2 regions of the Stenotrophomonas sp. AN71 genome follow, and region 2 is predicted to be linked to the other one. Evidence: predicted binding sites of a transcription regulator. Region 2 holds the regulator's gene; the other holds the start of a gene.

Region 1 (11,408 bases), on a different contig from region 2:
CCGCATGACCTTCACACGGCACGGTACTTTCGTTCACGGGTTGCTACGGTGCCTGTCGGTGCGGTGCGACGGATCGCGACCGCCAGGGCGTCAGCGCTTGCGGGCTTCTCGCAGGCGATCCGCGAACGGACGCTGTTCGAGCGCCTGCATTGCCTGGCGCAGGACCTGTTCGAGCGGCAACCCGAGATCGGCATCGAGGCTGCGCGCGGCGTGCGCGGTGGCCAGCCATTGCGCCTGCAGGGCAGGCAGCGTCTGCTGTGCATGCGGGGTCAGTTGAAGGATACGCTCGCGCCCGTCCTCGCCGTTCGCGGTGTGCAGCCAGCCGTCGCGCACCATCGCCGCAACCGTCTGGCTGAGTGCCGAATGGCTCAGCCCGCAGGCGATGGCCAGGTCCTTGATCCGGCAGGGGCCCTGCGCCATCAGCGTGCGCAGCACCGGCGTGTAGCGGGGGCGATAGTCCAGCTGCAGATCGCGGTAGGCCTGTTCGACGGCAGGATCGAGCTGGTCGAGCAGGGCGCGCAGCAGGGTACCCAGCGTGGCGTGTTGGAGATCCATATCGGTGATGATATATAAGCACTTACATATCATCAACGTGGGGCGGGTCATGATGGTCTCCTGGATGTTCGGTGCGCTGCTGGCGGCGGCCTGCCCGGCGCAGGACGCCGTGCTGCAGGCGGCGGCCTCGGCGGTACAGGCGCAGTACCTGGATGAAGGCGAGGGCGCACGCATCGCCGAGGCCCTGCGCAGCTGGGCGAAGCAGCAGCGCTACGCCGCCAGCTGCGCCGACCCGGCCGCCTTCAGTGCGCGCCTGAACCAGGATCTGGACAGCTTCGATGGTCACTTCCATGTCGAGCGGGTGGACGCGGCGGCCGGCCAGGACGATTGGCTGATGGCCTGGCGTGCCGACGCCTACCGCAACGGCGCCGGCGTGCGCGAGGTGCGCGTGCTGGAAGGCAACATCGGCTACCTGCGGGTGAGCACGTTCTACCCGCTCGAGCTGGCGCAACCAAAACTGGCTGCGGCCTTTGCCTTGCTGGCCGACACCGATGGCCTGGTGCTGGACCTGCGCCAGAACGGTGGTGGCGACGATGGCAGCGCGGACCTGCTGGTGCGTACCCTGCTGGAAGCAAAGAACGTCGCGGTGCAGCAGTTGGAGCAGCGCGGCCGGCGCAGCGAGGTGCCGCTGCCGCCGGCGAGTCTGCCCGCTTACCTGAAGCCATTGGTGGTGCTGGTCGACCGTCGTACCGCCTCGGCGGCCGAGTTCGTCGCCTATTCGCTGCAGGCGCTGGGCCGCGCGCGCATCGTTGGCACGCGCAGTGGTGGCGCCGCGCATATGTTCGGCGATCCTGTGCTGCTGCCGGATGGCTATCAGATCAGTATTCCCGACCGTCAGCCGATCAACCTGCGCACCGGTGGCAACTGGGAAGGCACCGGTGTCGTGCCCGATGCAGCCGGTGGCGACGATCCGTTGTTCGTCGCCCGGCAGCTGCTGACCCCGCCCGAGTCGTCAAGATGAACGCACATCGGAAGCACGCTCCTATCGCAGACGCGGCGATGCATGCCTAGAATCGAAGCATCCCGGTAATTCCCGGGCGCTTCGAGTGAATGGACTCAATGAAGATTCTGTTGACCGGCAGTTCCGGGCGCATCGGGCGTGCGATCTTCGGTGCGCTGGCGGCTGCCCACGAAGTGGTGGGGCTGGATCGCAGCCCGTTTGCCACCACCCGCATCATCGCCGATGTCACCGATCGCCAGGCGATCGCGCGCGCAGTGCAGGGCGTCGACGCGGTCATCCATACCGCGGCGCTGCATGCCCCACACGTCGGGCTGGTGCCGGACGCGGTGTTCCAGCAGATCAACGTGGACGCCACCGCGCACCTGCTGCAGGCCGCACGCGAAGCCGGTGCACAGCGCTTCGTGCTGACCAGCACCACCGCGCTGTACGGTCACGCCGTGGTGGCCGGTGGCTGCCGTTGGATCGACGAAGACACCGAGCCGCTGCCGCGCACGGTCTATCACCGTACCAAGCTGCAGGCCGAAGCGCTGGCCGAAGCTGCGGCCACCGTGGATTTCAGCGTGCGCGTGCTGCGCATGGGCCGCTGCTTCCCCGAGCCTCCCGAGCGCATGGCGATGTTCCGCCTGCACCGTGGCATCGACGCACGCGATGTGGCCAGCGCACACGCCGCCTTGCTGCTGGACCAGGGCGCCGCGTTCGCGCGCTATGTCGCCTGTGCGCCGACCCCGTTCCGGCGTGAGGACTGCCTGCAGCTGGCCAGCCAGCCGCGCACTGTGCTGGCCCGCCGTGCGCCGCAGCTGTTGGCTGAGTTCGAGCGCCGCGGCTGGCCGTTGCCGCTCAGCATCGATCGCGTCTACGACAGTGCCCGCATCCGCAGTGTGCTGGGCTGGCAGCCGCGCTTCGGGCCGGACGATGTGCTGCAGCAGTACGCCGTGGGCAGCATCGAAGTGCTGCCGCGCGCGCAATGGATCAAGGACCGCGTGGCCGAATGAGGAGGGCCGGCCGGACGGTTGGCTGACCCGTCCCTGAGCAGGTTCAGGAAAGTGCGGATGCGACGCCTCAACCTCGTTGGCGGCCGGCCGCTAACCCGGTGCGCTTCCAGCGCCGGGCTGGTCCCGGCGGCCGGTGGCCTGCGCGACGGATCGCGCGCCTGCGCGGTGCCCTCGCGGTACCGGTCGTCCTGAACTGCCTTGCGGACCCTTCCATGCCCCCTTCCCGTTCCGCCGCTGCCCGCCGTCCGGGCAGCATCGCCCACAAGCTGATGCTGGGCACCGCCGTGATCGCACTGCTGTGCTTCGGCCTGACCGCGTTCCTGATCTACCGCCAGGCCAGCGCCAGCCTGATCAATGCCTCGCGCCAGACCATGTCCAGCGAGGCCACTGCCGAGGCGCGCCAGGTCTCGGCCGACCTCGGCACCGCCTTCGCCAGCAACGACGCCATGGTGGAAACCGTGCTGGCCCAGCGCGCGCGCGGTGATGTGCCCGATCGTGCCAGCCTGGCCGCTGTGCTCGGCGAGCAGCTGCGCACCCATCCGGAGTGGCTGGGCAAGAGCACCATGTGGGAAGCCGATGCCTTCGATGGCAAGGATGCCGCGTTCGTCGATACCGACGCACACGATGCCAGCGGCCGTTTCATGAGCTACTGGGCCTGGCATGACGGCAAGCCGCAGCAATCGCCGATGACCGACTACACCGAGACCGCCAGTGGCTCCGGTGACTGGTACGTCGTGCCCAGCCGCGACAAGCTGGCCAAGGTCAGCGAACCCTACGCCTACGACATCGCCGGCCAGCAAGTGCTGATGAGCACGCTGAGCACGCCGATCGTTGAAAACGGCAGGTTCCTGGGCGTGTTCACCGTTGACTTCTCGCTGGCTGCCCTGCAGAAGCATCTGGCCACGTTGAAGCCGATGGGCGCCGGCCGCGTCGAACTGCTCTCGCCCAAGGGCGTGGTGCTGGCGTCGGCCACCGCCGCCGAAATCGGCAAGCCGCGCAGCGATGCGCTGACCCGCAGCATGCTGGCCGACATCGCCGCCGATCGTCCGTTCGAAGCCTTTATCCCGGATGCGGACGGCAACGTACGCGTCTATGTGCCGCTGCGCGTGGGCGATGCCCCGCAGCGCTTCGCGCTGGGTGTGGTGATGCCGCACGCGGTGATCGTGGCTGAAGCGCGCCAGCTGCTGTGGCTGACCCTGCTGGTCGGTGTGGTCGCTGCACTGACCCTCAGCGCGGGTGTCTACGTGCTGCTGCGCCGCCTGGCCATCCGCCCATTGGCCGAAGCGGTGCGCGTGGCCGGTGACGTTGCTGCCGGCAAGCTGGACAGTACGCTGCCGGCACGCAGCAACGACGAAGTGGGGCGCCTGCTGGAGGCGATGCAGGGTATGCGCGGCCAGCTGCAGGCGGTGATGGTTGCACAGGCGGAGATGGCGCGTCGCCACGACGCCGGCGAAATCAGCTACCGGATGGATGCGGCGGCATTCCCGGGTGAGTACGGGCGCATGGTGGCCGACAGCAACCAGCTGGTCGCCTCCAGCAATGCCGTCACCCAGCGCCTGGTGGAAGTGATGCAGCGCTACGCGGTGGGTGACCTCAGCGTGGACATGGAAGCCCTGCCGGGCGAGAAGGCGGTGTTCACCTCCGCCATGGCCACCACCAAACACAATCTGGCGGCGATCAACGAACAGATCCAGCAGCTGGCGGCTGCCGCTGCCGACGGCGACTTCGCGGTGCGTGGTGATGCCCTGCGCTTCGACCATGATTTCCGCCGCATGGTGGACACCCTCAACACCATGATGCAGGTGAGCGATCACAACCTGGCCGAGCTCTCGACGCTGCTGCGCGCGATCGCTGCTGGCGACCTCAGTGCACGCATGCAGGGCGACTTCCATGGCGTGTTCGCGGTGATGCGCGACGATGCCAACAGCACCGTGCAGCAGCTGACCCGGATCGTCGGCCAGATCCAGCAGTCGGCGGCCAGCATCCGCCTTGCCGCAGGCGAAATCGCCGCCGGCAACAGCGATCTGTCGCGTCGCACCGAGCAGCAGGCCGCGAACCTGGAAGAGACCGCCGCGTCGATGGAGGAGTTGACCTCCACCGTGCGCCAGAACGCCGACCATGCGCTGCAGGCCAACACCCTGGCCGGTTCCGCCGCGGGCGTCGCCAGCGAGGGCGGCCAGGTGGTCAGCCAGGTGGTGCAGACCATGGAGCAGATCGAGGCGTCATCGCAGCGCATCGCCGAGATCATTTCGGTGATCGATGGCATCGCCTTCCAGACCAACATCCTGGCACTGAACGCGGCGGTGGAAGCAGCACGTGCCGGCGAGCAGGGCCGTGGTTTCGCCGTCGTCGCCAGTGAAGTGCGCGCGCTGGCACAGCGCTCGGCCGGTGCGGCCAAGGAGATCAAGGAGCTGATCGATGCCTCGGTGGCGCAGGTCGGCACCGGTGCGCAGCTGGTGCATGGCGCCGGCCGCACCATGCAGGAAATCGTCGGCCAGGTCGGGCGTGTGAACGAGATCATGGCCGAGATCTCGGCGGCTTCGCGCGAGCAGTCGGCGGGCATCGAACAAGTCAACCAGACCGTGGTGCAGATGGACGAGACCACCCAGCAGAACGCCGCCTTGGTGGAAGAAGCCAGTGCTGCCGCGCGCGCGATGGAAGAGCAGGCCGAGCAGCTGGCGGTGGCGGTATCGCGCTTCCGCCTGCAGGCCGAACCGGTGGCCGCTGCCCGCCACGCGGCCTGAGCTTCCGGCTCCCACAAACGACGACGCCCGGCCGAAGCCGGGCGTCGTCGTTTCCGCGCAGTGGCCGGATCAGGTCCGGCCAGCGCAGGGGTTCAGAACATGCCTTCGAAGGGGTTCCAGCTGGCCTTGCCCTTCACCTGCTCCAGGTAGTAGCTGTAGTTGGTGCTGGAGGCGACCAGGAAGTTCATGGCGATGAACAGGGGGCGCGCGACGACATCCGGCAGGAACAGGGAGACGATGGTGAGCACGATGCCGATACCGATCACCACCAGTGCCTTGCGCCACATGCCCAGGATGAGCAGGTAGATGAAGCCGAAGAAGAAGGCGAAGAAGTTGATGTTGACCTTCAGGCGGTCGCCGAAGGACAGCGCCTTCCAGGCCTGCTTGAAGCCCGGCTCCTTGGGAGCGCCGTGCTGCTGGAAGAAGGTGAAGCGGAACTGCCACTTCGGGCTGAAGCGGGAAAGATCGACGGCATTCATTGACGGATACGTCCTTGTAGGAAAACGGTTACATCGTAATGGCGGAGCGGTTCAGGAAGCCAGCCCCTGGCGTCAAAAATGTGACGCCGGCGCACGCACGGGGCTGCGGCCGGCCGCCGCACCGTCACCCGCCCGCCTTGTTTTTAGGATAGGGTGCGCAGTTCCGCCGCCGCCCCTGCTTGGATCCGTGTGGTGGCGGGATGTCCATGGAGGTTGCATGACCACACCTGCTACACCGGAAAACGCACCGGGACCGGTGCTCCTGCCGACACCTGAAGTGGTGCAGGCGCAACAACTGCTCGCGCGCCAGCAACTGGCAATGGCGATGGACCGTGCACGCACGGCCGCCACACGGGATGCGGCACCGGCCGCGTTGGAAAGCGAGTAAACCGCAACACCGCCGATCGCGCTGGCTTGCCGCCAGCGCGATCGCGGCACGCGCATCAGAAGCGTGCGGTCATGCTGAGGAAGTAGCTGCGCCCGGCCACGAAGTAGTCGGTGGAGCCTTCTGCATACAGCTTCTTGTCGGCCAGGTTGCTGACGCCGCCGCGCAGGGTCAGCACCTCGTTGACGTTCCATGCCGCGGTCAGGTCATACAGGGTGTAGGCCTTGAGGAAGGTCGTGGCGATGCCGGTCTGCTTGCCGGTGTACTGCGCCGACAGGCTGCTGGAGAACACCGTGCCGGGCGTCCAGTCCAGCGACGAATAGCCGGAGAACTCCGGCGTATCGATCAGGTTGCGGCCGGTGGTCAGGTTCTTCGCTTCCTTCATCCAGGTCGCCGAGGTGCGCCAGCGCCAATGCTCGCCGAAGCGGACGTTGAAATTGCCTTCCATGCCGCTGGTACGGGCGCGCTGTACGTTGCTCATGCGCGTCCACCAGATGCCATTGAACCGCCCCAGTGGTGCGTACTCGATCTTGTTCCTGAAGTCGGTATGGAAGTAGGTCAGGCCGGCATCGACCAGGTCGTTGTCGAAGCTGATGCCGATCTCACGGTTGGTGCTGGTTTCCGGATCCAGGTCCGGGTTGCCGGCCATGTAGCAACCGCCGCGGGTATAGCCCAGCGGAATCAGCGAGGTGCAGCCACGGCCACCGGACTGGGTGGCGGCGGTCGCCGAATTCTCGGTCAGGCTGGGCGCACGGAAGCCCTTGGAGACGCCACCACGGATCGTCCACTGCTCGGCCGGGTGCCAGACCAGATAGGCGCGCGGGCTGACATGGCCACCGAACTTTTCGTGGTGGTCCAGGCGCGCGCCCAGGGTCAGGGCCAGGGTGCGGTGTAGTTTCAGTTCGTCCTCGACGAACAGCGCCCAGGTATCGACCTGCAGATCGGAGCCGCTGACTGCATTGCCGGCGTAGTCGATCGGCGTCTGGCCGATGGTGTCGGTGTTGGTGAGCTCCTGGCGCTTCCACTGGCCACCCACGGCGAACTGGTGCTCGACGCCGAGGGTGAACGGCGTGCTCAGGCTGCCTTCGATGATCGTATCGGTGGCCTCGGAACGACCGGTGGGGCCGATGTCGTTCTTGTACTCGGTCCAGTAGGCGCTGAGCTTGGAAGTGCCAAAACGCCAGGTGCCGTCATGGTTGAGCGCCAGCGAGCTGCGCTTGAGTTCGCTGGCGCCCCAGGCGCCCTCGTCCTGCTTCTCCAGCGAGGCATCGATGAAGGCCTGCTGCACGCCGTGGCCGGCCTCCAGCGAAAGGTTCTGCGCATCGCTCAGCTTCCACTGCAGCAATGCATCGACGTTGCGATCCTTCTCGCCCGCATACGCATTGCCGTAGACACCGCCATTGGACTGGTCGGAGTCGCGGCGCATGCTGTTGGCGCCGATGCGCAGGCCGAAGCGCTCGCCCAGCGGGCCGGAGAACGTCGCACCGATCTGCTGGGTGTCGCCGCGCTTGCTGTCAGAGGGGCGGGTGTAGCTGTGGGTGGCGCTGCCGTTCCATTCGTCGCCGATCCGCTTGGTGATGATGTTGATCACCCCGCCCATGGCATCGGAGCCATACAGCGAAGACATCGGCCCACGCACGACTTCGATGCGCTCGATCTGGTCGGGCGAGATCCAGTTCAGGTCCTGGCGGCCGAGGTCGGGGCGGTAGTTGGTCGAGGCCGAGCTGCCCATGCGCTTGCCATCCACCAGTACCAGCGTGTAGTTGGACGGCATGCCGCGCAGCTTGATCTTGGACTGTTCACCGCTGGCGCTGAGGCCGCCGGTGACGCCTGGCACGCGGCTGAGCAGGCTGGCCAGATCGTGCACCGGCTGGCGCTCGATGTCCTCGCGGCTGATCACGCTGATGCTGGCCGGGGCATCCTTGATCCATTGCTGGTTGCCCGAAGCGGTGACCACCACGGTATCCAGGTCCTTGGTGGAGGCATCGGCGCTGGCCTCGGCGGCGGCCAGGCCGGGCAGGGCCAGCAGGCAGGTAGTGGCCAGCGCAGTGGCCAGGCGGGTGCGCGACAGGCGCGCGGAACGGAAATGGGACGGCAGGGACATGACGGCTTCCAAGGGGAGATGGGGGACCCGGTGGAAGCAGCAGGCGCAGGCAGACAGCAGGCAGCCCCCTTCCATGGGTCGTCGGGCGCACGGTGCGGACCGGCGCAGCTGGGTGGGTTGCAGCCGTGCGGAGGACGGTGACCTGCCTGGTTAATGAAATGATAACCGTTCGCGTTTGTTACGATCCAGTACCCCGTGTAACGCAATGACACCCGGCCGTCTCCTGGCGGCATCGCCTGCTGCATGCTGAATGGGGATAAATCCCGGCGTAGACCTTCGCACGCGGCTTACATCCGGCGGCCTAGACTGAGCCGCATTTTCGATTCCGCCCCGTTGGAGATCGTGTGGGTTCCGGTAGTGATAGACATCGACTGTGCGGCCTGAGGCCGACACAGCCAGGACAAGTGCGGGCGCCGGGAAAGCGCACCGGGAACCTTCGTGCATGCAGCCCGGCCGGGATGGCCGGCCGTGCCGACTGCGTGGAGTAGGCGGTGATGGGGGGTCAAACCATCCACGCGGAAACGGATGCGCCCCGGCTCGACGCCGGCTGGGCGTTGCTGCCCGCTGAATCTCCGTTGCAGATGCCCGAGCAGACCTTGCGCGAAGGCGCGCTGAAGGTCCGCCGGCATCGTACGTCGCCGCGCCTGATCGGCCTGCGTCGGCTCTACATCTTCGGTGGCACGCTCGGCATGACCGCCGTGGCCACGCGGATGATGTGGCGGGTGCTGTCGGCCAATGGCATCAGCGTGCTCGAAGCATGTCTGCTGGTGCTGTTCGTCGGCCTGTTCGCCTGGATCGCGCTGTCCTTCGCCAGCGCCCTGGCCGGCTTCCTGACCGCCGTGTTCGACCGTGGCTATCGCCTTGGCATCGACCCGGACAAGCCGTTGCCGACCGTACACAGCCGCACCGCGCTGCTGATGCCGACCTACAACGAAGATCCGCGCCGGCTGCTGGCCGGCCTGCAGGCGATCTACGAGTCGGTGGCCGCCACCGGTCAGCTCGATCGCTTCGACTTCTTCGTACTCAGCGATACCCGTCGCGAGGACATCGCCGGCGCCGAGGAGCAGGTGTTCTCCGAGCTGCGCGAGCGGGTTCCGGACGGGCAGACGCGGCTGTTCTATCGCCGCCGTGGCGACAATACCGGGCGCAAGGCCGGCAACATCGCCGACTGGGTGCGGCGCTTCGGCGGGGCCTACCCGCAGATGCTGATCCTCGACGCCGACAGCCTGATGACCGGCGACAGCATCGTGCGGCTGGTGGCCGGCATGGAGCACAACGCCGACGTCGGCCTGATCCAGACCCTGCCATCGGTGATCGGCGGTCGCACCCTGTTCGCGCGCATGCAGCAGTTCGGTGGCCGCGTGTATGGACCGGTCATCGCCCGCGGCGTGGCCTGGTGGCACGGTGCCGAGAGCAACTATTGGGGCCACAACGCGATCATCCGCACCCGTGCCTTCGCCGACCACGCCGGCCTGCCGGCACTGCCGGGGCGCAAGCCGTTCGGCGGCCACGTGCTCAGCCATGACTTCGTCGAAGCCGCGCTGATGCGCCGCGGCGGCTGGGCCGCGCACATGGTGCCGTACCTGGGCGGCAGCTACGAGGAAGGCCCGCCAACCCTGACCGACCTGCTGGTGCGCGACCGTCGCTGGTGCCAGGGCAACCTGCAGCACGGCAAGGTGGTGGGCAGTGGCGGTCTGCACTGGATCAGCCGTACGCACATGCTGATCGGCATCGGTCATTACTTCACCGCGCCGATGTGGGCGATGCTGATGCTGATCGGCATCGCGATTCCGCTGTTCCAGGAGGGCATCGATTTCAACGCCCTGCTGCACCTGTCGCCCAGCGTGTACTGGCGCGCACAGGACGAGGAGCAAGTGGTGCGCCTGTTCGCCGCCACCATGGCGGTGCTGCTGCTGCCCAAGGTGCTGGGTTATCTGGCGATGCTGCTCGACCCGGTCGACCGTCGCGGCTGTGGCGGCGCGATCCGTGCCTTCGTGTCGATGCTGGTGGAAACGGTGCTGGCGGCGCTGATGGCGCCGGTGGTGATGTACGTGCAGTCGCGCGGCGTGGCCGAAGTGTTGTCCGGCCGCGATTCTGGCTGGGACGCGCAGCAGCGTGATGATGGTGGCATCTCGTGGATGGCACTGATCCGCGGTTACGGCGGCCTCGGCGTGTTCGGTGCCTTCATGGGCGTGCTGGCCTGGGCGGTGTCGCCGTCGCTGGCGGCATGGATGGCGCCGGTGGTGATCGGCATGGTGCTGGCCATTCCGGTGGTGGCGTTGACCTCCTCGCGGGGACCGGGCGCCTTCCTGCATCGCCTGGGCCTGCTCGATATTCCCGAGGAGAACATCCCGCCGCCGGTGCTGGTACGGGCCGCGCAGCTGCGCCGGGAAGCGGCCGAGCAACCGCCGCTGTACTGATCGCCCCGTGCCAGCGGCATAATGCGGCTTGAACTTGAAGGAGCCGCATCATGCTGCAAACGGTGGAACAGGAAACCGGCGCCTCGCCGCAGTGGTCGGTGATCTGGCTACATGGCCTTGGCGCCGACGGCCACGATTTCGCGCCGATCGTGCCCGAGCTGGTGCGGCCGCACTGGCCGGCACTGCGCTTCGTGTTCCCGCATGCACCGGTGCGGCCGATCACGATCAACAACGGCGTGCCGATGCGCGGCTGGTACGACATCGTCGGCATGGACTTCCGTTCGCGTGCCGACATGGCCGGGGTGCGGGAATCGGTGCAGCAACTGGATGCACTGATCGCACGCGAGATCGAGCGTGGCGTCGCACCGGAGCGGATCTTCCTGGCCGGTTTCTCGCAGGGCGGTGCGATCATCCTCAGCGCCGCGCTGTCGCGTACTGCGCCGCTGGCCGGCCTGATCGCCCTGTCCACTTACCTGCCCGATGCCGACAGCGCCCAGCGCGCGGAAGGCGCCGTGCAGGTGCCGGTGTTCATGGCCCACGGCAGCGCCGACCCGGTGATTCCGCAGGCGGTGGCCGCGCACAGCGCGCAGGCACTGCAGGCGTTGGGCCTGCAGGTGGAATGGCACAGCTACCCGATGGCCCACCAGGTCTGCGCCGAAGAGATCCAGGCACTGGGCGACTGGCTGCAGGAACGCCTGGGCACGGCCTGAGCCATGTCGCCGGCCAGTTCACCGCCGTGGATGCCGGAACTGTGTCGCCTGCCACGGT
Region 2 (11,408 bases):
TCCTTCTTCAGCGACCGGGCAACGTCGCGGGCCACCTTGGGGAAGCGCGAGAACACCTTGCCGACCGGCTGCATGCGGGTGCGCATGACCGCCGACTGCAGGCGCGCGGTGGCGATGTCCAGGGTGGACACAGCACGGTCCAGCTCTTCATCGCGCAGGCGTGCGCGCAGCGTCTTCAGCCGATTGCGTGACAACACCAGTTCGCCGATCAGGTTGACGATCGCATCCAGGCGTTTGGTATCCACGCGTACGGTGTGTTCGGCCTCTGCCAGCGGCTTGCTCGCCGGCTTGGCGGCCGGGGCGGACGCGGCAGGGCGCGCTGTCGGTGCCGGCGCCGGTACCGATGGTGCAACGGCGACCGGTGTGGTGCCGGGCGCGGCGCCACCGTGCAGCTGGTCGAGCAGGGCTTCGAATTCGTCTTCGCTGATCAGCCCATCGTCGGCCTTCTTTGCCGGGGCCACCGCAGTCGGTGCGTTGCCGCCATGCAGCTGATCGAGCAGGGCCTCGAACTCGTCATCGGTGATCAGGTCGCCGCCAGCGGCAGCGGGTGCGGTGACCGACGCGGCGGGCGCGGCACTGCCATGCATGTCGAACTGCGCGATCAGCTCGGGCGGCGCATAGCCCGGTTCGGTGCCCGACGACACCGCATCTAGCATCGACTGCAGGTAGTCCAGCGATTGCTGGGCCGCGTCGAAGTGATGGGCCTGGAGCAGGGCCTGCCCGGCACGCGCGATGCCCAGCGCTTCTTCGGCGGCGTGGCACAGCTCGACCATGGCGGTGACACCGAGGAAGCCGGCGCCGCCCTTGAGCGTGTGATAGCCACGGAACACCGCATTGAGCTGCTCGGTGTCCTGGGGTGCCTGCTCCAGCGACACCAGCTGTTCGCCGAGGCGGTCCAGGATCTCCTGCGCTTCGATGATGAAATCGGCAGTGATGTCGTCGGATACCGCGCTCATGCTTACAGCCCCAGGTCCGACAACAGGTCGTCGGCGTCGTTCTGCGAGACCGCGTGGCGGTCCAGTCCCTTCAGTGCCGGCCCGGCCAGTTCCGGGTCGGTGCGATGCTGTTCCGGCGGCAGGCCGAGCGCGCCGAAACCTTCGTGCACGCGGCGTACGATGCCGACCACACGACGGATGATCTGCCCGGTCAGGTCCTGGTAGCTCTGGGTCAGGGCGATCTCGGTCAGGTTGTGGCGGATGCGCTCAAGCTGCGCGTCCTGACCCGGCTGCAGGCCTTCGGCGCGCAGTTGTTCGGTCAGGCTGCGGCACTCTTCGGCCAGGTCCAGGGTGCGATGGGTGGCCTGTTCGGTCATCGCCACCACGTGGTCCAGGCGCGCGCAGGCGTCGTCCAGTTCGCCGGCCTCGCTGGGCACGGTCGGCAGTTCACCCAGCGCCTGCCCCAGCTCGCGGGCCAGCCGCGAAAGGCCGCTCATCATCGGCTGCGTGCGCAGCGCGACCAGTCCGTCGATGCGCTGCCGCCATGCGGCTTCGTCACCGGACTCCAGGGCGTCCAGGGCTTCCTGCAGGCGCAGGGAGAGGGCGTTCTTGTCGACCGTGGTATCCATCAGGCGCTGGCCGCCAGGCGCTCGAAGATCTTGCCGAGCTTCTCTTCCAGGGTCTGCGCGGTGAACGGCTTGATGATGTAACCGTTGACGCCACTCTGGGCGGCTTCGATGATCTGCTCGCGCTTGGCTTCGGCGGTGACCATCAGCACCGGCAGCGTCTTCAGCTTGGCGTCGGCGCGGATCGCCTTGAGCAGCTCGATGCCTGTCATCACCGGCATGTTCCAGTCGGTGACCACGAAATCGAACGGCTGGCTCTGCAGCAACGACAGTGCGGCATGCCCGTCCTCGGCTTCGGCGGTATTGGTGAAGCCCAGATCGCCCAGCAGGTTCTTGACGATTCGACGCATGGTCGAAAAGTCGTCGACGATCAGGATGCGCATGTTCTTGTTCAAAGCGGAATTCCTTTGTTGTTCAATCCGGGCGGCCGGGGGCAGCCGCCTCGGGCATGTTCATTCTTCAAGGCCGGCGTCGACGGCCTCGAATATCTTCAGTCGACCACGCAGGCGCAGCACCGCCTGGCCGTGGATCTGGCAGACCCGCGACTCGCTCACGCCGAGCACCGCGCCGATCTCCTTCAGGTTCAGCTCCTGTTCGTAGTACAGCGAGAGCACCAGCTGTTCGCGTTCGGGCAGGTGGCCGATGGCCTTGCCCAGTTCGCGGCCGAACTCGCCGCGTTCCAGCACCTGCTGCGGGGTCGGGCCACCCTGGGCGACGGTGTCCAGCTCGCCCTGGTCTTCGATGCGCGATTCCAGGCTCAGCACCTGGCCACGCGCGGCGTCTTCCATCAGCCGCAGATATTCGGGCAGCGGCATCTCCATCGCCGCGGCCACCTCGGTGGCGCTGGCGGCGCGGCCGCTGCTCTGTTCCAGGCGACGGATGGTGGCGGCGGCATCGCGTGCACGCCGATGCACCGAACGCGGCACCCAGTCGCCGCGGCGGATCTCGTCGATCATCGAGCCACGGATGCGGATGGAAGCGTAGGTCTCGAACGAGGCGCCCTGGTCGGCGTCGTAGCTGCGCGAGGCTTCGATCAGGCCCATCATGCCGGCCTGGATCAGGTCATCGACCTCGACGCTGGCCGGCAGGCGAGCGGCCAGGTGATGGGCGATACGCCGCACCAGGTCCGAATGCTGGGCGATGACATCGTTCGCGGCTGAACGTTGCACTTCCCTGTATTGGGCTGCGCCTTTCATGCGGCTACCCCGCGCTGCTTGAGGATGCGTTCGAGGAAGAACTCGACGCCGCCACGCGGTTCGGTCGGCGCCTGCCAGCGTGCGGTGCGGCGGGCGATCTCGGTGATCGCCAGGGCTGCCGGGCTGGACGGGTAGGCCTTCACCACCGGCTGCTGGCGCTGTACCGACAGGCGCAGCCAGTCATCCTGCGGCACGCAGCCCAGGTAGTTCAGCGAGACATCGGCGAGGAACTTCTCGCAGACGCGGGTCAGCTTCTCGTACAGCACGCGGCCTTCGTTGGGGTCGCGCACCATGTTGGCGACGACCTGGATGCGGTCCACGCCACGTTCGCGCGAGAGCACCTTGATCAGCGCGTAGGCGTCGGTGATCGAGGCCGGCTCGTCACAGACCACCACCACGGTGTCCTGCGCGGCCTGGCAGAAGGTCAGCACGCCATCGGTGATGCCGGCGGCGGTGTCCACCACCATGATGTCCAGCTCGCGTTCCAGTTCGGAGAACACGTTGACCAGGCCGACGTGCTCGGCCGGGGCCAGTTCGGCCATGTGCCGGCGGCCGGACGCGGCCGGTACCACCAGCACACCGTTGGGGCCTTCGACGATCACGTCGTCCAGCGTGCAGCGGCCGGCGACCAGGTCGGCCAGCGTAAAGGTGGGATTCAGCCCCAGGATCACGTCGATGTTGGCCAGGCCAAGGTCGGCGTCCAGCAGCAGCGTGCGTTTGCCCATGCCGGCCAGCGCCACGGCCAGGTTGGCGGACACGTTCGTCTTGCCCACGCCGCCCTTGCCGCCGGTCACGGCAATGGTGCGCACAGGGCCGAGCGGCTCGCTGCGGGTGGCCGACAGCGGGAAGGTCTTGGTCAGCTTGGCGTACTCACGCGACGGCATGGTTCAACTCCGGGTTGCAGGGCATATCGGCCGCTCGGCGCAAATCTTCAAGGCGAAGTACGAGATTGGCTGCACTGGCCCGGTGCAGGTCGTCCGGCACGTCCTGGCCGTCGGTCACCCAGGTGATCGGCAGGGCATGGTCCACGGCCACCGACAGGGCGTTGCCGAAGCGGCCGGTCTCGTCCAGCTTGCTCAGCACCAGGCCCTGCAGGTTGGCCGCTCCGAAGCGGCGGACCACTTCGTCCATGTCGCCGAAGCTGGTGTTGGCCGGCAGCACCAGCAGGGTGCGTACCTGGCGGGCGGCGCGCAGCCACTGCAGCTGGGCAGCCAGTGCACGGTCGCGCGGGCCAAGGCCGGCGGTGTCGATCAGCACCAGCTTGTAGTCCTTCAGGCGCTCCAGCAGCTGGTCCAGGTCGGTGCCGCTGTTGGCCTCGTGCACGGCGATGCCCAGCTGGCGGCCATAGCCGTACAGCTGCTCGCGGGCGCCGATGCGGGTGGTATCGGTGGTCACCAGGGCGACGTCGCGTGGCGCGTGCTTCTCAGCGAAGCGCGAGGCCAGCTTGGCGATGGTGGTGGTCTTGCCGGCGCCGGTTGGGCCGACCAGCGCGATCACGCCGCCTTCTTCCAGTGGATCGACCGGGGCGATCGGCAGCTTGCGCGAGATCAGCCCCAGCATCAGGCCGCGACCGCGATGGGCTTCAGTCTCCAGCGGGATCTGCATCGCCACGTCGCGGGCCAGCCCGGCATCGAAGCCATATTCGTCCATCAGGTCCAGCGCGGTGGCGCGCACCGGGCAGCCGCGCAGGCGCTCGTCGGTGAAGCGGTTCATCTCGCGCTCGATCACTTGGCGCATGCCGGCTACTTCCTGGCGCAGCTGGCGGATCTCGGCATCGTCCTGGGCCACCACGGTCAGCACCGGGGCCGGGGCGAGGGTGGGCTCAGGCGTGGCGTCGGCGAGGGTGTCGGGTGCCGCCGGTTCATTGACGATCATGTCCTGCGGCGTACCGGCCACGGCGACAGGCAGCGGCGGCGGTTGCACGGCCGGGGCCGGGCTTTCGTGATGCGTTTCATGCGGCGGATCGATCTGGAAGCGGGCGCGGTTGGCTGCCGCGCTGATGCTGGCCGCCGGCGCAACGATGGCATCGGCGTACGGGGCGAAGATCTGCTCCGGCAGCGCCGGTTCGTTGACGGCAGCGCGGGCCAGGGTGGCGGCGAAGCCGGTGCTGCCACGGGTCGGTACGATCTCGTCGGCGCTGTCGAGGGTGCGGCCGGTGGCGCCGACTGCAGCGCGGGCGAGGGCGGCGACGGCCGACGTGGTGGCGGCGACCGGCTCCGGGGCCGGGCCGCTGCTGCGGCGGCGGGTGACCGCAGCGATCACCGCATCGGCGGCAGTGCGCGGCTTCGGCGGCGGCGGAGCCACATCACGGCGCGAGGCTTCCAGCGCACGCTGCACGGCGCTTTCATCATAGTTGGCGGCGGCGACGATCTCGATGCCTTCCTCGATCCGGCGGTTGGACAGGATCACGGCGTCAGGACCATGTTCCTTGCGCACCAGGTTCATGGCCGAACGCATGTCGGCGGCGACGAATCGTTTGATTTTCATGCTGTGGTCACGGGACGAAGACGGCGGGGTGGCGGTCGGAGAACTCGGGTGTTCGGTGGTCTGCACGGTGCGGGTTCCCCTTGGAATCTGTCTGTTGCGTTGGATCGAAAGTGGTGTCTGTTTTCTGGCGCGATGGAGGGCGGTGTCAGCTGATCGTTCCGACCAGCTTCAAGCGCTTGTCCTCCGGCACCTCGCTGTAGGCCAGGACCGACAGCGACGGAACGCTGTGCCGGACCAGGCGCGCCAGCGCGGCGCGCACCGGGCCCGGTACCAGCACGACCGCGGGCTCGTTGCGGGCTTCCTGCTTGCTGACACAGTCGGCCAGGCTCTGGTGCAGTCGCTCTGCGAGTCCGGGTTCCAGCGCGGCGCCGTTGCCCTGCGTGGACTCCTGCAAGACACGTTCCAATTGTGGGTTGAGGGTGAACACCGGCAGCTCCGCCGACATTCCGGCGATTTCCTGCACGATGAAACGGCCCAGCGCGGTGCGCACGGCGGCAGTGAGCACGGCCGGGTCCTGACTGCTGGGGGCATGTTCGACCAGCGCTTCGGCGATCTTGCGCAGCTGGCGGATCGGGATGCGCTCCACCAGCAGGTTCTGCAGCACGCGCACCACCGCCGACAGTGGCAGCGCCTTGGGCGTCAGATCTTCGACGAGCTTGGGCGCACTCTTGGCGAGGTTGGCCAGCAGGTGCTGCACTTCCTCGTGGCCGAGCAGTTCCGGCGCGTGCTCGCGGATCAGGTGCGAAAGGTGGGTGGCGACCACGGTGGCCGGATCGACCACGGTGTAGCCCAGTGTTTCGGCCTGGGCGCGCTGGTGCGGCTGGATCCAGGTGGCATCCAGGCCGAACGCCGGGTCCTTGCCGGCGATACCTTCCAGGGCGCCGAGGGCGCTGCCTGGGTCCAGCGCCAGCTCACGGTCGGGGTGGATCTCGGCGGTGGCCACCGGTACGCCATGCACCAGCACACGATAGCCATTGGCCGGCAGTTCCAGGTTGTCGCGGATATGCACCGAGGGAATCAGGAACCCCACATCCTGGGTCAGCTTGCGACGGACGCCCTTGATGCGCGCCATGAGTTCGCCGCCCTGGTTGCTGTCCACCAGTGGAATCAGCCGGTAGCCGACCTCCAGCCCCAGCGGATCGACCGGGCGCAGCTCGTCCCAGCTCAGTTCGGCGGTCGGTGCCGGCGCGGCCGGGCGGCCCAGTGCGTTCAGTGCGGCGCCGTCGCTGCCGCCCGCAGCGGCATCCGACGCCGCCACCTTGCCCTTGCGGTATACCTTCCAGGCGATGAAGCCGAGGATCGCGGCCAGCGTCAGGAAAGCGACGTTGGGCATGCCCGGCACCAGGCCGACAACGCCGAGGATGCCGGCGGTGATGGCCAGCGCACGGTACTGGCCGAATACCTGGCCGGTCATGGCCTGGGCCATGTCCTGCGAGCGCGAGGCGCGGGTGACCAGCATCGCCACCGCGCTGGACACCAGCAGGGCCGGCAGCTGGGCCACCAGACCGTCACCGATCGACAGCAGGGTGTAGGTGGCGGCAGCTTCGCCGAACGGCATGCCATGTTGCAGCACGCCCACGGCCAGGCCGCCGAGCATGTTGATGAACAGGATCAGGATGCCGGCGATGGCATCGCCGCGGATGAACTTGCTGGCACCGTCCATTGCACCGTAGAAGTCGGCTTCCTCACGGACCTCTTCACGGCGCAGCTTGGCTTCTTCACGCGTCAGCAAACCGGCGTTGAGGTCGGCATCGATCGCCATCTGCTTGCCGGGCATCGCATCGAGGATGAAGCGCGCGGTCACTTCCGAGACGCGGCCGGCGCCCTTGGTGATCACCACGAAGTTGATGATGGTCAGGATCGCGAACACCACGATGCCGACCGCGTAGTTGCCGCCGATCACGAATTCGCCGAAGGCGGCGATCACTTTGCCGGCCGCTTCGTGGCCGTTCTGGCCATTGAGCAGGATCACGCGCGTGGAGGCCACGTTCAGGGCCAGCCGCAGCATGGTGGTGATCAGCAGCACGATCGGGAAGATGGTGAAATCCAGCGGACGCTTCACGTACACCACCGCCAGCAGCACCATCAGCGAGATGGCGATGTTGAAGGTGAACAGTGCGTCCAGCACCGGTGCGGCCAGCGGCACCACGACCATGGCCAGCAGGGCCAGCACGATCAGCGGCGCGCCAAGCCCCTGGCGGATCATTTCCAGGGCGCGGCGGGTGTTGAAACCGGAGGAGGGCTGGGCGCTCACGGGCGACCTCCCTTGCCGAATTCATCCACCTGGATGTGCGGGGCGTCCGGCATCGGGCCAGTACGCCAGGTGCGCAGCTGGTAGACGTAGGACAGGACCTGGGCGACGGCCGAATACAATCTCACGGGGATTTCCTTTCCGAGTTGGCCTTCCCGATACAAGGCGCGTGCCAAAGGCGGGGCGGAGACAATGGCGACCTTGTTGCCGTCGGCTACTTCACGGATGCGCAGGGCGGTCTCGTCCACGCCCAGCGCCACCACGGTCGGTGCGTTCATGGCGCCACCCTCGTATTTCAGGGCCACCGCGTAGTGGGTGGGATTGACCACCACCACGTCGGCGGTGGGCACCGCTTCCATCATCCGGCGGTTGGCCAGCTGCTGCTGCAGCTGGCGGATGCGGCCCTTGACCTCCGGACTGCCCTCGCTTTCCTTCATTTCCCGGCGCAGCTCTTCACGGGTCATCTTCAGCTTGCGCATCCAGTTCCAGCGCTGGTACGGGGCATCGATGGCGGCCAGCACCAGCATGGCGCCGGCGGTAGCCAGCAGCAGGCGCAGGGTGAAGCCGAGGCCGTCGGTGATGGCGGTCTCCAGTGGGTGGTGGATCAGCCCGCGCAGAGTGTCGAAGCCGGTCCAGACCACCAGGCCGGCGGCCACGCCGACGAAGCCCACGCGCAGCAGCGATTTGGTGAACTCGGCAATCGCCTCCGGGCCGTACAGGCGCTTGAGCCCGCTCATCGGGTTCATGCGGTTGATGTCGGGCATCATCGCCTTGGCCGACCAGCGCAGGCCGCCCATCACCAGTGGCGCGACGAAGCTGGCCAGCAGGCAGACCAGCACCAGCGGTGCGATCACCAGCATGAACTGCAGCAGCAGGTCGCCGAAGTGGCCGAACAGTTCCTTCGGGTTCTGCCTCAGGCTCTGTTCGGGGCTGAGTGCGTGCTTCATCCAGGCGCTGGCGCCGCGGCCGATCGAACCGCTCATGGCCATCACGGCCAGCACGCCGGCGCCGAACACAGCGGCGGTGCCGAGTTCGCGCGAGCGCGGCAGGTTGCCCTGTTCACGGGCATCGCGCAGGCGTTTTTCGGTCGGTTGTTCGGTCTTTTCGCCGGCGGATTCGTTCTCGGACATCACGGGCACTGCGGCAGGGGATGCCGGGGTGCGTGCAAGAACCGTTCCGTGATGGGGGCATGTGCCAACCGAGGTTGGCACCTACCGGGCAGGTGCCGGTAGCGCCGGGCCGTGCCCGGCGCGATCATCCGTCCGGTGTCGCCGGCTGCAACGGAATCGTCAGTACGCTGTCGCTGTGCCAGTCCACGCGCAGCGGCTCACCGGCATCAACGATGGACTCGTCGCTGACCTCGCGCCCGGTGCCATGGTTCACCTGGTGCATGGCGTCCTTCAGTACGTCCACCTTCACCAGCAGACGGCTGCCCGTAGCCATGCGGCGGGCGACCATGCGCGTGCGGTCGAAAGGCAGGTGGGTCCACTGCCCGGGTTGCAGCAGCTGGCGGGTGGCCGGATCGCGTACGTGGCTGGCCCGGCCCATGTAATAGGAAAGCTGCATGCGGCGGCCATCGGTCTGCAGCTCGTACAGGGTGACGGTGAAATCGAAATCCCGCTTGTTGATGCGGACTTTCAGGTCGCCGGAGAAGGTGCCCACCAGATCCATCGGGCCGGCAAAGGGCGCGGTGACGAAGGACAGCGCGGTATCTCTTTCGTCCTGCGCGGCGATGATCGGGAATGGGTAGTAGCCATGCCGCGTTTCATTGCGGTCGGCCATGTCCACGGTCTGCCCCAATTGGCCCGCCGCTGGTCGCTGTTCCTGCAGCGGGTGGTAGCCCTCGGCCGATGCCAGGCCGGCGGACAGGTGGTAACGGCGGTGATCACCTGCGGCAGCCTCCAGCGTTGCCGCGTGGCCCCAGCGGTCGGCGCCCATCAACTGGAAGTTGATCTGGTCGGGCACCAGGGCCGGGCGAGGGGCGCCGCGCAGCACATGGTCCAGCCACTGGAAGGTTACGGCTGGGGTATCGAACTGCGCGGCGGGATCGACCGCGTAACCTCGCAGCTGCATCGCCTTGAGTGCCGACTGTGCACCGCGGTGGTCGTAGGGGCCGATCAGCAAAGCGTGGTCGGCATCCGGCCGGTGCCGGAGGTGCTCCTTGAAATACTGCAGCGCCGAGATCTGGCCATCGTCGTAGTAGCCGGTGATGGTCAGCACCGGGATGCGGATGTCGTTGAACTGATCGCCATACGGGACCATTGCCTGCCAGTAGGCATCGTAGGAAGGATGGGCCAGCCAGCGCTGCAGCCAGGGATTGGGGGTGCCGTCGACCTGGTCGATCTGCCGGTAGGGGCGGCCGGAGGAGTACCAACGAGGACCCAGCTGCGACCAGCGCTCGCCCTGACCGTAGGTGGCATCGTCCAGCATCGGGCCATTGGCCACATAGAATGCCCACCCGTAATTGGCGCTCAGGAACACGTTGTTTTCCATCGGCAGGCCCTGGCCGGGAATGGCGGCAACATAGGGCACGATGGTCTTCAACGCCGGATGATGATGGCGCGCCGCCGCCCAGGCGGTGAAGCCCTCGTAGCTGCCGCCATACATGGCCACGCGGCCGTCGTTCCAGGGCTGGTGGCTGATCCAGTCGATCGCCGCGTTGGCGTCCTCGCCATCATGTTCGTAGGGGGCGATGGTGCCGGTGCCCTGTCCCTTGCCGCGTGCATCGACCACTATACCCGCATAGCCATGCGCAGCGGCCAGCAGCATCTTCAGCCGGTTCTTCGCTGGATCGGTGTAGATGGTGAACAGCATTGCTGCCGGTAACGGCATGGATGCGGTGCGAGGTCTTGCCAGCTGTGCCGACAACACGACGCCATCGCCGGCGGGGATGCGCACCGAATCGTCGATGATGAAGCGGCGTTGTTCTTCCGCCGCGACCAGCGCAGGGACCCGTGCGGCGGCCAGGGTCTGTGCACGCAGTACTGCCCGCAGGCGCAGCAGCTCCAGCGCCACGGCATCGGGTACGGTCGCGCCATCGGCCTGCGCCGCGATGGCCTGCTCCAGCTGCGCGCGCACCGTGGCAGGCTCAACAGAAAGCGCGGTTTCGGCCTGCACGGCGGCAACGTCGTCGAGGAGGGTGAAGGTGCTGTGGAAGGCCTGCGTATACGCAGCTGCGTCCTGCTCTCCCGCCGTGGCGAGCAGCAGCATCGGCACCCAGCGCTGCACCGCTGCGGTGTCGCCTGCGGACGCCAGTCCGGTGCGGGTCTGCTGGATTGGACGCTGCGCATCGGCCGTGCGGCCCATTGCCAGCAGTGCGTGGCTACGCTGCGCATCGGTCAGGGCTGGTGATTCCAGCAGGGTGTTGCCAAGCGCCTGCAGGGCGTCGTCGACCTGGGCCGGTGAAGCATTGGCTGGCAATGACCACGGCAGGTCAGCGGCGGCGGCCTGGCCAACGGCGAGGGCCAGCAACAGGCCAACAATGGGGGAACGTCGGGCCACGGACTCTTCCTTGGATGACGGTGGAACGGCGCATCCACACATGGCGTGGATCTACTTGGGGATCGACACCCAATGGTAGCGCCGGGCCGAGCTTAGCGGGCGCGGAACGCGGAGGGGCGAGCCAACCAAGGTTGGCACCTACCCGGGCGGGCGCTCCTGTGGCGGGCTCTGCGCCAGCTCCACCCGTGGCCGTGGCAGGTCGTGCAGCTGCATGAATCGGGCGGCATCGACCGGGCGGCCGAGCAGATAGCCCTGCAGGAAGTCGCAGCCCAGGCGTTCCAGATAGGCGCGTTGCGCGGCCGTCTCCACACCCTCGGCGACGATGTCCATGTCCAGCGCATGACCCAGCGCCACGATCGCCGAGACGATCACCACATCCTCGGCGCTGTGCTCCAGGTCACGCACGAAGGCG

What was found. The regulator FliA, encoded in region 2, starts transcription of late flagellar genes. The targets are predictions, from matches to a motif close to TAAAGTTTNNCNNNCNNNGGCCGATAA.
Region 1: a site for FliA is predicted at 2,576-2,602, ahead of ABH900_RS03910 (methyl-accepting chemotaxis protein). Genes of this name have one in related genera too.

Annotation. Positions count from the first base shown of each region.
Region 1 covers NZ_JBNDKU010000002.1:34,873-46,280, reverse strand. Annotated here, with positions in the region: gene ABH900_RS03925 (MarR family winged helix-turn-helix transcriptional regulator) at 91-555, opposite strand; gene ABH900_RS03920 (S41 family peptidase) at 605-1,516, shown strand; gene ABH900_RS03915 (NAD-dependent epimerase/dehydratase family protein) at 1,615-2,508, shown strand; gene ABH900_RS03910 (methyl-accepting chemotaxis protein) at 2,721-5,252, shown strand; gene ABH900_RS03905 (DUF2628 domain-containing protein) at 5,345-5,731, opposite strand; gene ABH900_RS03900 (hypothetical protein) at 5,949-6,119, shown strand; gene ABH900_RS03895 (TonB-dependent receptor domain-containing protein) at 6,175-8,220, opposite strand; gene mdoH (glucans biosynthesis glucosyltransferase MdoH) at 8,715-10,640, shown strand; gene ABH900_RS03885 (alpha/beta hydrolase) at 10,691-11,350, shown strand; gene ABH900_RS03880 (sensor histidine kinase) at 11,354-11,408, shown strand, end outside.
Region 2 covers NZ_JBNDKU010000001.1:558,096-569,503, reverse strand. Annotated here, with positions in the region: gene ABH900_RS02475 (chemotaxis protein CheA) at 1-956, opposite strand, end outside; gene ABH900_RS02470 (protein phosphatase CheZ) at 959-1,564, opposite strand; gene cheY (chemotaxis response regulator CheY) at 1,564-1,956, opposite strand; gene ABH900_RS02460 (RNA polymerase sigma factor FliA) at 2,014-2,757, opposite strand; gene ABH900_RS02455 (MinD/ParA family ATP-binding protein) at 2,754-3,641, opposite strand; gene flhF (flagellar biosynthesis protein FlhF) at 3,628-5,244, opposite strand; gene flhA (flagellar biosynthesis protein FlhA) at 5,390-7,450, opposite strand; gene flhB (flagellar biosynthesis protein FlhB) at 7,495-8,625, opposite strand; gene ABH900_RS02435 (CocE/NonD family hydrolase) at 8,750-10,996, opposite strand; gene ABH900_RS02430 (putative bifunctional diguanylate cyclase/phosphodiesterase) at 11,135-11,408, opposite strand, start outside.